Regions from separate parts of the Providencia huaxiensis genome, predicted to be linked through region 4. Evidence: predicted binding sites of a transcription regulator. Region 4 holds the regulator's gene; each other region holds the start of a gene.
The links. The regulator LexA, encoded in region 4, represses DNA repair genes until DNA is damaged. The targets are predictions, from matches to a motif close to TNCTGTATGTACATACAGNA.
Positions count from the first base shown of each region.

Region 1: a site for LexA is predicted at 1,721-1,740, ahead of CYG50_RS06190 (metal-dependent hydrolase). Genes of this name have one in related genera too.
Region 2: a site for LexA is predicted at 1,688-1,707, ahead of CYG50_RS11105 (DinI-like family protein). Genes of this name have one in related genera too.
Region 3: a site for LexA is predicted at 1,379-1,398, ahead of dinG (ATP-dependent DNA helicase DinG). Genes of this name have one in related genera too.

Region 1 covers NZ_CP031123.2:1,039,226-1,042,751, forward strand. Annotated here, with positions in the region: gene CYG50_RS06185 (L-cystine transporter) at 1-948, opposite strand, end outside; gene CYG50_RS06190 (metal-dependent hydrolase) at 1,130-1,705, opposite strand; gene hxpB (hexitol phosphatase HxpB) at 1,898-2,563, opposite strand; gene CYG50_RS06200 (YniB family protein) at 2,858-3,397, shown strand.
Region 2 covers NZ_CP031123.2:2,001,663-2,005,188, forward strand. Annotated here, with positions in the region: gene yejM (LPS biosynthesis-modulating metalloenzyme YejM) at 1-217, shown strand, start outside; tRNA gene CYG50_RS11085 (tRNA-Pro) at 292-368, shown strand; gene CYG50_RS11090 (hypothetical protein) at 494-760, opposite strand; gene CYG50_RS23640 (GNAT family N-acetyltransferase) at 677-949, shown strand; gene CYG50_RS11100 (GNAT family N-acetyltransferase) at 968-1,501, opposite strand; gene CYG50_RS11105 (DinI-like family protein) at 1,724-1,984, shown strand; gene CYG50_RS11110 (hypothetical protein) at 2,103-2,345, opposite strand; gene CYG50_RS11115 (response regulator) at 2,518-3,192, shown strand; gene CYG50_RS11120 (sensor histidine kinase) at 3,182-3,526, shown strand, end outside.
Region 3 covers NZ_CP031123.2:584,980-588,505, reverse strand. Annotated here, with positions in the region: gene dinG (ATP-dependent DNA helicase DinG) at 1-1,282, opposite strand, end outside; gene CYG50_RS22865 (YohO family small membrane protein) at 1,541-1,702, shown strand; gene sseA (3-mercaptopyruvate sulfurtransferase) at 1,741-2,580, shown strand; gene CYG50_RS04125 (GlsB/YeaQ/YmgE family stress response membrane protein) at 2,662-2,910, opposite strand; gene dusC (tRNA dihydrouridine(16) synthase DusC) at 3,072-3,526, opposite strand, start outside.
Region 4 covers NZ_CP031123.2:4,299,125-4,302,650, reverse strand. Annotated here, with positions in the region: gene zur (zinc uptake transcriptional repressor Zur) at 615-1,130, shown strand; gene lexA (transcriptional repressor LexA) at 1,305-1,922, opposite strand; gene CYG50_RS21595 (diacylglycerol kinase) at 2,059-2,433, opposite strand; gene plsB (glycerol-3-phosphate 1-O-acyltransferase PlsB) at 2,560-3,526, shown strand, end outside.

The DNA.
Region 1 (3,526 bases), 1.3 Mb from region 4:
ATTCAGTGGAATACTTGCAGCACTTGAACGGCTAGTGAATGCAAAGGTTAAAACTGGGCCTGCTTTCTTAAAGAACTTAATCGGGTTCAAGCCTGTTGTCGCAACTAAAATGCCATGTACAACAAACATAATGCCTAATGCAACATAGGACGCAATAACAAAAGTTCCTAGGTTGATGATGTCATGTAAGTTTGAACTTGCTACGACTTTAATCATCAGCGCCATTACACCATACGGCGTTAAACGCATGACTAAGCGAACTAATTTCATTGCCCAAGCTTGCATAACATCAATCGCTGCTAAGGCTTTTTCACCACGTTCTTTATCGTCTTTAAACAATTGTAGTGCGGCAACACCCAGGAAGGCGGCAAAAATAACGACACTAATAATTGATGTTGGGTTTGCACCCGTTAAATCCGCAAATGGGTTTTTTGGAATAAACGATAAAATTAGTTGAGGTACGGTTAAGTCGGAAACTTTCCCAATATAGTTGCTTTCTATTGCAGATAAACGTGCTGTTTCGGATTGACCTTGAACTAAGCCTTCCGCAGTTAAGCCGAATAGATTGGCAATTAAAATACCCACTAACGCTGCAATAGCGGTGGTAAATAACAAGGTGCCAATTGTTAAAAAGCTTATTTTACCTAGCGAAGATGCTTTATGTAGCCTTGCCACCGCACTTAGTATTGAAGCAAATACCAATGGCATAATCACCATTTGTAATAGCTGCACATAACCATTTCCGACAATATTAAACCACAGAATGGAGTCTTTTACCGTTTGGTGGCCACTACCATACACGAGGTGCAGTACTACTCCATAGGCAACACCGAAAACCAGGCCAACTAACACTTTTTTAGATAGGCTCCAGCCTTTAGCCCCTAGTTTTGCTAACAGTATTAGTAGTGCTACGAAGCCGAGCACATTAATAATTAGAGGAATATTCATTCCGAACTCCAAATCATATTTTTATAAGGTATGTTACTTGCCCTTTAGTCCTTATTGGTTATAAGGATTTAGTTGCTTCAAACAACTGGTTATATGTTATCAGCTGATAAAACACATTTCTTATATCAAAAAGTAATAAGATAGTATTATTCATACTTACATTATATTACAAAACTATAATTTATGTGGGGAGATATGTATCTATTTGATTATGAATATATTTTATAATCACATCAATATGACTATAAAAATCGAATTGATAACCAGCAGGTAACAAGCAGGCACAAACAGTCAAAACAATGGCGACAAAGCGTTCTCCACGTTGGCTATTTTTACCGCGGATCATGGGAAAACAAAAACGCTGGGGGAGTGGCCATAGTAACGGTACTCCCGAAGGCGTGAGCATATCGGCGACGAGATGACTGATATAACCCAATAAAAAGGCTTGGATAATATCAGCTGGGATTGCCCATTCAGAAGGTAGCCATTGATAACAAGAAATCATCAAGAGAAACCATGCAACTAGGCTATGAGTAAACCCCCGGTGCCCACACAGTTTGGATATGGGTAATGAAAAAATCCGCAGTAGTCGACCAGGAATTGAAGAAGGGTGGTCAATATCGGGCAATAATGCGCCTAATAAGGCCCCTGGAACCATGTGCAGCCAATCACCATGAGCAATCTCTGGGGTGATTTGAAGTTTATGAGCCATTATCAAAGAGGCGACGGAAAAAAGCAGATGCCCTTCAGCTGTCATGGTGGATAAAATACCATCTGTTTATCTATACAGTTGATTGGCAGTATAAAGTGTTTGAAAAGAATATGATAGTAGTAGAAAGGTAAAAAAACTCTTATTTATTAGCAGATAAGGGAAGAGTTTTATAATCTGACACAATTCCCCTACCTAAGTTAGATAGGGGAGAACACTTATTAGGCACACAAAGTATTTTTAACGTAAATGTTCAGCTTTTAAGTCATTCAATGAGGCTAATTTGATATCCGCTAAACCAAAGCGCGGGTCATTAAAATGCTTGCTATCAGGTACCACAATTGAACGCATTCTGGCGGCTTTTGCAGAAATCATACCGTTAAATGAATCTTCTAATGAAACGCAATTGACTGGTTTAGTCGATAACTCAGCTGCTGCTTTAAGATAAACTTCAGGATGAGGTTTACTCAAAGGTAAGTCAGACGCAGAAATAACCGCAGAGAAATAGTCACGAATATCCAGAAGGTTTAATACTTTTTCCAACATATACAAAGGAGAGGCGGAAGCCAGTGCAATTTTTAAATCCATTGAACGGCAAAGTTCCATGGCATGCTGCACGCCAGGTAGAATAGGGCGAGTTTCTTCAACTAAGCCAACAACACGGTCAATGATACGTTGTGTGGCTTCTTCTTGGCTACATCCTTGCCAAGGGGAGGCGTGGTACCAAAGCTCCACCACATGGTCAATACGTAAACCTAAAGTATCAGGCAGGGTATCTGCAATTGAAACGTCGACACCCAATTGTGAAAAAATCTCAAGTTCAGCCTGTGCCCAAAACGGTTCCGAGTCGATCAGTAAACCATCCATATCAAAAATGACCGATTGGATGGGAAGATTATGGTACATGTCAAAACTCCATTCATGTCGTATCTATTAACGAAGGAGCAATGATATCAGTAAACTGACCTCAAGCGTATTACTTGAGTTAGTATTAAAACAATATTGAAGGATATTCGGACTGCATGAAGTAGAAATATCATGATAATGAATAACCACACTATTTTGATTAGTCTGAAAGTCTAAACATTGTTATCAATTATGAATTGAAATTTGGAGGCAATGAATATTTTCAGCTATGATTAGCCTTGAGAAATCATTGTAAAAACTTATCAAAAATAATAACGCTGAGGAAAAGCAGTAATGAATTACCATAATGCCAATTATGTCGCAGTCGGCAAACGTATTCTGGGTTGGGTTGTTTTTCTGTTAGCATTAATTTCGACATTGGTGTCTTTAATTAAATTGGCTGGCATGAAGGGGCTCGCAGGTGAAGGGGTCAATGCGGTCGCTAATGATTTTATTAAATTAATGGCGGAAATGACTCGTCAAACTACACCATTCCTAAATTTCTTTTGGAATAATTCACCAGTACCTCAAGTCGCTAATGGGTTTTCCGGCAGTAATATCAGTTTTATCATCATCTTTATTTTTATTTTTGTTGGGCTGGCGCTTAGTGCATCAGGTTTGCGCATGTACCGACAAATTAAGTTTATTCGTGAAAGTTTAGAAGATCACGTGATCATAGAAAAAGCAAAAGGCGTAGATATCTCGAAAGAAGAGCTTGAAGCTAAGGTGACTATTCCACGCCATACGATATTCACTCAATTTTTTCTTCTTTATTTTTGGCCAATTGTATTGGGGGTAGGGTTGTATTTTCTTCTGCGTTTCCTTAATTGGTAATTTTCGAATTTTCGTCATACTTCGAGCTGTAGCTGTGTTGGCTTCTTTCGGCTACTTGGGTCACATACTTGTGTATGCTCCCCAAGCTATCCTCAATCGCCGCCTTGCCACAGTTCGAATTATTTAGAA
Region 2 (3,526 bases), 2.3 Mb from region 4:
TGAAGACTTATTTAGTATTAAACGTACTTATCCATGGGTGATCACCGGTGATAACGACGATGTTGTGATTACCACTGACAATGCCACCCTTTATATGGATCAAAATGGTCAGTTTAATATCTATGATAAACAAGGTGCTATCGAGAAGAATGAAAAACCTGATTTAGCTGAGTTGTTGAAGATCTTTACTGAATTAAAGCGTTTTAATGAAAATTAAGTGCTTAAATATCAACCAGTCGCATCATGAGTCTATTGCTTTTAGAAGCAAATTGAGTAGTATAAATCAGAGTTCGGCATGTAGCGCAGCTTGGTAGCGCACCGTCATGGGGTGTCGGGGGTCGTAGGTTCAAATCCTATCATGCCGACCAACTTATTCTAAGAAAACCAACCTGTTACGGTTGGTTTTTTTGTGCCTGAAATTTTAGGTGGGTAAACGTCGGGTAAAAGTCAGGTAAAAATCCGACATGGTTACATTAGCTTTTACCCTTCTTTTTTAGGATTTATCATCCTGCAGATCACCTTCAACAGCTTCCTGCTCTACCCTTTCCGCTTCCTCTGCTGCACGCTTAGCTTCTTCTTGCGCTAATCGCTCCGCTTCTAGCTTAGCGAGTCCTTCTGCTCCAGCTTGCTTTTGATTGTAGAGTGAGTTGGATGGCATGTTTACACGAACAATATATTGGCGTATGGCGTAATAAACCAACGTTTTTTTGCTCATAGCTTCATTGAACTGCTTATGGTAAATCGCCAGTATCGTCGGCAAGGCCTTGGCCTCACTTTAATTAATAAACTAAAAATGCAGAGTAAATCCCAAAAGATTTTTACTTCTACAAATCAATCGAATACAGCAACTCAACACCTCTTAATAAAAGCTGGCTTTATTCCTAGTGGCTACATTGAAAATTTAGATGATAATGATCCCGAACTTATCTATTGCTATATACCTGAGTAAAACCATCTACATAATGAACTATAATAGCGTTTTATTCATCACAACCGTTTGTAAGATATGATTAAATTGCTGATACACTTCTTGAGCTATCACTTCTGGATAGCTTAATACGCTAAGCTTATGTGGCTTATTTTTTGGGTAATAACTTGGGTGTGCGTGAGCATATTCGTTTTGCTGAAAACCGCAATGTTGATAAAAAGACCAACGTTTTTGACTCACATCATCAATAATAGGATCGATTTCTAGGATCACTTTGCCTACGTCATGACAAAACTGCTTTAATACCCTTTGCCCATAACCTTGCCCTCTTAATACAGGGGAAATAGCAAAGTGTTCAATATAATAATAATCTTCGATTTTCCAACACCCAATAAAACCAATGAAAATATCATTTTCTTTGAAATTGAGTAAATAATAGTCACCATGATTTAATATTGCATCTCTTCCTTGATAGCTTCTTTGTTCATACAATGGAAAAGCTGTGTCATACAACTGGTTAATCATTGCTATCGCTTGGCTATCTTCACTTGAAACTCTTAAAGCATATAACATTTAATTGTAACTCACCTTCATAGAATATACTTTCTAGGATACCTATTTTAATTTTTCTGACAATTATTTTATCAAGCATCTATAATATTAACCTACTGTTTTAACTTGATATTATTTTTTCACTCTATTCACTGCTAAAAATATTTATGCCTCTATATTGACTTTTTTGCCTAATAGTTCTAAAAATACTGTATATTAATACAGTCTTCATTAGAGGCTATCATGTTACGTATCGAAGTTTTATTTGATAAGAACGCTCCACAAAAACCGAGTTCAGTTGTTTTGCAAGCACTTGAAACTGAGATTTTACGCAAACTTCAAAACCAATATCCAGATATGGTAACGCGGGTTGGGTTTAGCTCACAACAACGCGTTAATATCTCAGGAACAAAAATAGCGGAGGATAAAACTCGTATTGAAGAAATACTGGAAGAAATATGGATGGATGATGGTTGGATCCCAGAAGAAACAACAGTGGATTAACCAAATACTTAAAGGAATGTTTCCTTATAGTGTAACATTCCTTTTTCTGCACCTAAAATTAGAAATTAAAACAGACACTTGACTCACCACCTCATATCTAAATTTTACTCCCTGTTAATCAGCCAATTTTATGTCGAAGAAAGGCTTTAATCTCTTTCACTGGATTCAACTTTTTATTTTTTGCATTAGTTGCTCTAACCTGAGAAATACAGTTATTAACATCCACACAAGTAGGGATTTCATTCAACGTTATTGTTGATAAACTAACTACCGGCCTATTATTGAAATCTTTTCCAATAAAAATCAAAGCAAGTGCGATTGCTACTATAAATAATGGCACCTCATAGAATGCTTGTTTCATTATCAATGCTCTTATTGTTTGAGTGATGGACTCATAATAAACAGTCTATTTTTTTGTACCTTAAAAAAGGGTTAAACCAACCTTAAGATATGCTTAAATCCACTTCAAACTTGAATTGTTCGTATTGTCTGACGCTCATTGCCTGCTTATACTTGTTAGTAGAGGTGATGATATGAATATCCTATTAGTCGAAGATGATCTTCAATTGGGAAAAGCGCTATGCCGTGGGTTAGAACTTGCAGGTTTTAACCCTTGTTGGGTCAGGCTACTTGCTGATGCAAAATTACAACTCGCATCTCGCAATTTTGATTTAATGCTTTTAGATTTAGGCTTACCTGATGGCGATGGTCATGATGAACTGATTACTTGGCGTAATATGGGAGAAACGATCCCAATAATAATTCTCACGGCAAGAAATCAAATGGATAACTTAGTTTCTAGCTTAGATTCAGGTGCTGATGACTTTTTAACAAAACCATTTGCTATGCCTGAGCTTATTTCTCGAGTAAAAGCCGTTAGTCGCCGTATGGCAGGTTTCTCATCTGAAATATGGCAATTGGGTAACCTACAATTAAATCCTCTTAATCACCAAGTCACCCTTAATGAGCAATTGTTGCTGCTCTCTGGGAAAGAATATCTATTGCTCTACGAACTAATAAAAAATGCAGATAATGTTGTCAGAAAAACGGATTTAGAGCAGCGCCTATTCGGATTAGATGATGTGGAAAGTAACTCTTTAGAGGTTCACATTCATAATTTACGCCGAAAGATAGGTAAAGACCGCATAATTACTATCCGCGGTATTGGTTATTTATTAAAAAAAGAAGTGCCGATAAGTGAAAGTTAAATCATTTTTTATTTATACCTTTGGGCTACAAATTAGCTCAGTTATTTTCCTTTGGTTATTATTAGTTGGCTGGCTACAGTTTTTTTATTGGCCCTCAATTCATGATGAGCTAAATGAACAACAAAGTGTCATCACCCAAGGGTTTGCTAAGACACTTGATGTGGTTGCTGATAAGCCAGAATATTTCAATAAAATAGCTGATAACCTACAAGAACTTTATTCTGCTGCGATGGAAAGTGGCGATGACATTAGTTATCGGCCTTTTATGGTTGTTAGAGATAAACAAGGGAATGTCTATTACCGAAACAGTGACAAATTACATATTCCATCGCTT
Region 3 (3,526 bases), 860 kb from region 4:
TTTTCTCATAACGCCGACTTAACCATTTTGACACAGGAGCTCCTGAACTTTGCTCTAATGCCGCCAGCCGCCATAGCTTCGACATATTTTCAAAGTACCCCATAGCCCTGCTAGTCACAATAATGGAACGATGTAAGCGAACGATATCTTGTTTCGCAGTTTGTTCCGTTAAATCATTTAAGATAGCTTCAGCCAGCCCTTGTAACGCATCAGTCTGCTTGAACAACACCTGACAGCTTAATTGCATTGCTTCAGGTAACACACCTAGTGGAAATAAATATTCAGTTTCTTTTGATGTTTCTGGTAATAATGCATTCGCTAATAATGAGAAATCGCGAAATGTTTCCCGTAATTTTTCTGCATGTTGCTGTAACCGTTCAGGATTAGCAAGCTTTGGTGGCTTCACTGGACGAAATTGGCTCATATATTGCCCAACATGCTGAATAAAGCTATCAAGCTGTGCCGTTAATTGAACTAACGTAATTTCGCCTTCAACTTCAAGGGCATCCCTCGCAACGTCTGGGACATGGTGGCCTTCATCAAGCACTAATAATAAGTTTTTCGGGTCCGGCAAAACCGACTCACTCTCCATTGCGGCCATAACCAATGCATGATTAGCGACCACCACATCGGCATCTTCGATTTCCCGCCTAGCAATAAAAAATGGACACCGCTGATAAAATTGGCAATTACGACCCAAACAATTCATTTTATCAGTGCTAACTTTACGCCATAAACTATCACTAAATGCACGTTTGTGGTGATCCCTTAACCCATCCCATGCAAAGCTCTGAAAATCATGCCGCAGCTGCTGACAAATTGCCCGTTCTTCACTATTCGCAATTTCTGTTTTATCTTCCACCAATAACATTAAATCAATTTGTTCGCCTTCTGCTGCGCAGATAGCTTCTAAATTACGAGGACAAACATAACGAGCACGCCCGAATGCACCCGTATATTTTAGATCAGGAATAATTTTGCTTAATAACGGTAAATCTTTGCTATAAATTTGGTCTTGTAGCGCCACATTTGCCGTACTGACTACTAAGGTTTTTCCTTCTTCCCTGCCAACTGCAATTCCCGGTATTAAATAAGATAGCGTTTTCCCCACCCCTGTAGGTGCCTCTATGACCAAATGGCGACCATCATCATCCGCTAGGTTTTTTGCGACTTGCGCGATCATCTCCCGCTGTGGTGCTCGAGAAACAAACCCGTCAATTTGTACGGATAACCCTTTATACCACTGAGTTATTTGTTCTTTAGTTTTATTTGACAGGGACATAAATTATGCAGGTGACCAAAGTTAAGATGAAAGATAACGAAACCGACAACAATACGAAATAGGAAAAAAAATTTTTTGCCAACCGCTTCGCAAAACTACTGTATTAATACCCATTATACATAAAAATTGGGAAGCTTTTTGCAAAACGCCCATTATGCAACAGAAAAAATAGCTTTTAACTTGTTTGCAACACTCATCCGGTTATACTCTGAGTTCTTATACTATTTTGAATTTTTATCACTAGGCAGGCTATAAAAAATGAAAAAGGTTGTTATCGCACTTTGCGCATTATGTGCTTTTGGTTCTGTTGGCGGTATTGTTTTAGCGGGTATGAACATTTATACACGTTCAACAACTCCCCTTGAACAAGGGCAGCCACAATCCCCTTCAGCACTGCCAGCACCCAATCAAATTCAATAATTTTAAAATAATTTATCAGCCCAGGATGGAGATAGCTTATGTACAACGATTATTTCGTCACCCCACAATGGTTAAATTCACATCTATTTGATGACAACATCGTTGTACTCGATGCATCCTCTCCACCACCGACTGCACCTTATGATTGCCGCCAGCAATATTTAGAAGAACACATTCCTAACGCTCAGTTCTTTCATCAAGACGAAATTGCAGACAAAAGCTGTGATTTACCCCATATGCTGCCAAGTGCCGATATTTTTAGCCAAGCCGTTAGTGCCATGGGCATTGGCAATGACACCCAAGTTATTATTTATTCGCAGAATAATTTATTTTCATCCCCAAGAGCATGGTGGACTTTTACTACAATGGGCTGCAAAAACGTTAAAATTTTAGCTGGTGGTATCGATGCTTGGAAAACTGCTGGGTTTGATGTTCAGTCCGGGGAAGTCACTCCACCAGCTGCGAAACAGTTCCATGCAACACGCAAAGACAGTAATGCACTGAATCGAGAGCAAATGCTTGATATTGTGAATCAAGGCAAAATTCAAATTATTGATGCTCGTGCAGAGCCACGCTTTCTTGCCCAAGCGCCGGAACCTCGTCCAGGCTTGCGTATGGGTCATATTCCTGGGAGCAAAAACGTCCCATGGGATCTTCTCGTTGAAAAGGGTGAATTCAAATCACCAGAGCAACTTAAAGCTATCTTTACTAAACAAGGTGTGGATATCCATGCACCTTCTGTGACGACCTGTGGTTCAGGAATGACCGCTGCGGTGGTATTAATGGCATTAACATTATTAGGTAACCAAAACGTACGTTTGTATGATGGTTCATGGGCCCAATGGGGGCAAGATAACGGCCTGCCAATTGAGTCGTAGCCTCCCCACCGCCATAAGAATATAAGCCACTTAATATTCAAGTGGCTTATAGAATAAAGATTTATCAAGTAGAGAAAATAGCTATTTGGCAAATATCCCAGCTAAGAACAGCACGACTATCGCTCCGATAACCGCGACAACAAAGCTACCAAAGTTGAAGCCATCAACTTTTCCTTTACCAAAGAAAGTGCTGATGTAACCACCCACAACAGCACCAACAATCCCCAACACGGTGGTCATAATGAACCCCATGTGGTAAGTACCCGGCATCAGCCACTTAGCTAAAACACCAGCAATTAGACCAAAAATAATCCAAGCTATTACACCCATCTTACGCCTCCCAGACTAGGTAATTTCACGACATACATCAAAATATTCTCAGACAACAGTATGAGCTTTAAATAAATTAAATCGCTCTCCTACCAATTAAGTAAAGACCCTATGAGTTAATTTCGCAACTATAAAATTTTGCTAATTAACATTATTCATAACTAATTACTCACAATTTCAGTTATCACTTGCGCAATCTGTTGGGCATTTTTTAACGATCTAACCTGAGAAAACAGTTCATCTGCCTGATGGTATTCTTTACGTAAATAACCTAGCCACTGCTTGATTCGAGCAGCATGGTAATGGCCTGTATCTCCTTGTTTTTCAAGCTCCGTATACTTTAATAACAACCTGCCAACCTGCTCCCAAGGCATTTTAGATTCATTAAATTTGACCACCCGGCTAAGGTTTGGGGTGTTTAGTGCTCCACGACCAATCATCACGGCATCACAACCTGTGATTTCAAGGCAGCGCTGTGCGCTCGCATAATCCCAAATTTCACCATTAGCAATCACTGGGATCGATAATTTACGGCGGATCTCTCCAATAGCAGACCAATTAATACTCTCTGCTTTATAACCGTCTTCTTTCGTTCTACCGTGAACAGTGAGTTCTG
Region 4 (3,526 bases):
CAGACACATAATTAGAGTTAACAAAGAATAAACAACTAGTAAATTCAAAAGCAACAAAATATAAAATCAAAACGCTATCAAAATATACATTTCAAATTTATTACTTAGAAAAACTTATATAAAACCCTCATTTTTCACTTACAAATATCTCAAAATATGTCAAATTACAGATAGATTTATATCGGAATTTAAATCTATACTTATCGACAAAGATAGATATTAAAACCAAACAATAACAGAAAAACCGCAATTAAAATCCAAACAAGACAGAAAAGAAGCGACAAAAAGAATATTGAAAAGTGAGGTTAAGATAAGTCTTAATTGAAATTGCATCAAATTGAAACGGAATATTTCAATTAATTGTTCGCAATGCGTTGCGCTTTTATCATGCATTTGTTTAATATTTGTTTCTATTTTTCCTGTTTAATTTTAAATATCATTTTTTATATTTTTTATTACCCTCATTTACTTTCTTTATTAATCAAAAAAATACTTAGCAAGGTTAAAATTTTTTGATGGTAATGCTTTCATTTCTTGATTCTCTATAGTTCAAGAAACTGTGATAAACTTGTGAACAGTAAACATTTGCATTTTTCAACGGGTGGGTCAGTAAAATGGAAAAGATGAGTGAAAAAAAAGTTCTTGCGATGGCTGAACATATTTGCCAGTCAAGAGGCGTCAGGTTGACACCACAAAGAGAAACGGTATTGCGCTTGATAGCACAACAACATGGTGCAATCAGCGCTTATGATTTACTCGACTTACTACGTGAAATTGAACCTCAAGCTAAACCCCCTACGGTTTATCGTGGCCTTGAGTTTTTAATGGAGCAAGGTTTTATCCATAAAATTGAATCAACAAACAGCTATGTCGTCTGCCATCATTTTGATAACCCAAGCCATATCTCTGTTATGTTGATTTGCGACCATTGCGGAAGCGTAACGGAAAGTGACTGTACAACAATAGAAGCTGCCATTATTAATTTAGCCGACGAACACCAATTCCGCTTAAGACATACCGTGGTGGAAAACCATGGCTTATGCAGAAGTTGTGACGAAGTGAATAGCTGCCAAGATCATGAACATTGTCATCATAACCACGAACAACCTATAGCATCAAAAAAGAAATAAATTACTGTATTGCTAAATAGTTTGATGAATACAAAAGAGAGAAGAGAGAAGAGAGAAGAGAAAAAATATAAGGAAGGAAACAAAACAGGCAGACCTCAAAATAAAGCAATGAAATCTGCCTGCAATAGTCATTCCCGGGTGTAACCTACCATGACAGCTGGCTACTAGCGGAAATTAATACCAATCACTGTTACGGATAACCCCAACAGCTAAACCTTCAATAGTGAAGTTTTGCTGACGTAAATCAACAACAATAGGTTCGAATTCTGGGTTTTCTGCTATTAATTCAACGCGGTTACCCTGTTGCTTAAAACGTTTAACCGTAACTTCATCTTCGATACGAGCGACAACAACTTGCCCGTTATGTACATTTTGCGTTTTATGCACAGCTAATAGATCGCCATCCATAATGCCAATATCTTTCATGGACATCCCGTTCACACGCAATAAAAAATCTGCATGTGGTTTAAACAGCTCCGGGTCAACTTGATAGTGGCTCTCAATATGTTCCTGCGCTAATAATGGTTCGCCAGCGGCAACACGCCCAATCAGAGGTAACCCCTGATCTTCGGTTTCTTCTTCAAGAAGCAGACGAATACCTCGGGATGCGCCTGAAACGATTTCAATAACCCCTTTACGTGCTAAGGCCTTTAAATGTTCTTCTGCCGCATTAGGCGAACGAAAACCAAGGCTTGCTGCTATCTCAGCACGTGTAGGTGGCATACCTGTCTGCGAAATGTGATCTCGCACCAGATCGTAAACCTGCTGTTGTCGAGCCGTCAGTGCTTTCATTCCGTTCCCCTGTTTGTTTATACAGTCAAGCTGTGAGTATATACAGGTAAATGAAGATTTGAAACAGTTAAATCGCGCAATTTAAGCATTTGTTATCGATTTACTCTCTTTTTGCCCGATTAAGTAACCAAACACCTTAACCAGAAAAATAACGCTGCCATAATACCAGCGCCCAAATGAACAGCGCTAAACCGATACTCACAAATACTGCAGCAGAACCAATATCTTTAGCTCTTCCTGAAAGTTCATGATACTCACTACCAATACGATCAACTACAGCCTCTACCGCGCTATTCAATAATTCGACTATTGCCACCAGCACAACTGAGCTCACTAACAAAATCCTATCTATATAGCTGATATCTAAATAAAATGCGATAAAAATTGCGATGATTGCTGCAACTGATTCCTGCCTAAATGCTGCCTCATTAACCCAAGCAGCTTTCAAACCTTTAAGGGAATATCCTGCCGCTTTAATCACTCGCGTGAACCCCTTAACTTGACTCGCCATATTTATTCCTTAAAAAATACAAACAATAATCGATTTTTACGGTCAAAGTGAATTGTCAGTAACAGATCTAACCAGGTATTTCTGGTATGATTGCACAGCATTGTTAACAAGAGGCTATAATCATTTATGTCACTATGGCGTAAAATATATTACAACACGTTGAATTTGCCACTTAAATTATTGGTAAAAAGTAAACTAATTCCTTCGGATCCCGTCACTGAGTTGCAGCTTGATGTCAACAGGCCAACTCTGTACGTATTACCTTATCATTCGAAGTCTGACCTCCTGACGCTACGGCATCAATGCTTAGCTATCGGTCTGCCAGACCCGCTAGTCGACAATGATATCAATGGAACGAAGCTTCCGGCTTACGTTTTTATCGATGATGGCCCACGTGTTTTTCGCTATTATTCACCGAATCCACGTAAGGATTCAGTAAAAACATTCCATGCTTATTTAGATTTGCACAAAAACAATCCAAATCTAGATATTCAAATGCTACCTGCATCCGTGATGTTTGGGCGTTCACCTGGGCGTGAAGGCCATACTCCAGCACCGCCACTGAAGCTGTTAAACGGTATCCAAAAGTTCTTTGCAGTTTTATGGTTAGGGCGTGACAGCTTTGTGCGTTTATCACCGATTGTCTCAATTGGGAAAATGGCACAAGACCACGGTACAGACACTATTATTGCCAACAAACTCGCTCGTGTCGCGCGTATTCACTATTCGCGCCAACGCTTAGCAGCAGTTGGGCCAAAACTTCCTGCACGTTATGAACTGTTTAATAAGCTATTGACGTCAAAAGCGATTGAAAAAGCCGTTGAAGACGAAGCGCGCAGTAAAAAAATCCCACTCAAAAAAGCCCAGCAAAATGCCGTTGGGATGATGGAAGAAATTGCGGCCAATTTCTCTTATGAAGCCGTACGTTTAACCGATAGAGTTCTTAGTTGGACTTGGAACCGCCTTTATCAAGGTATCAATGTTCAGCACGCTGAACGGGTTCGCCAACTCGCACAAGACGGCCATGAAATCGTTTATGTCCCCTCTCACCGCAGCCATATGGACTACTTACTGCTCTCATATGTGCTATACC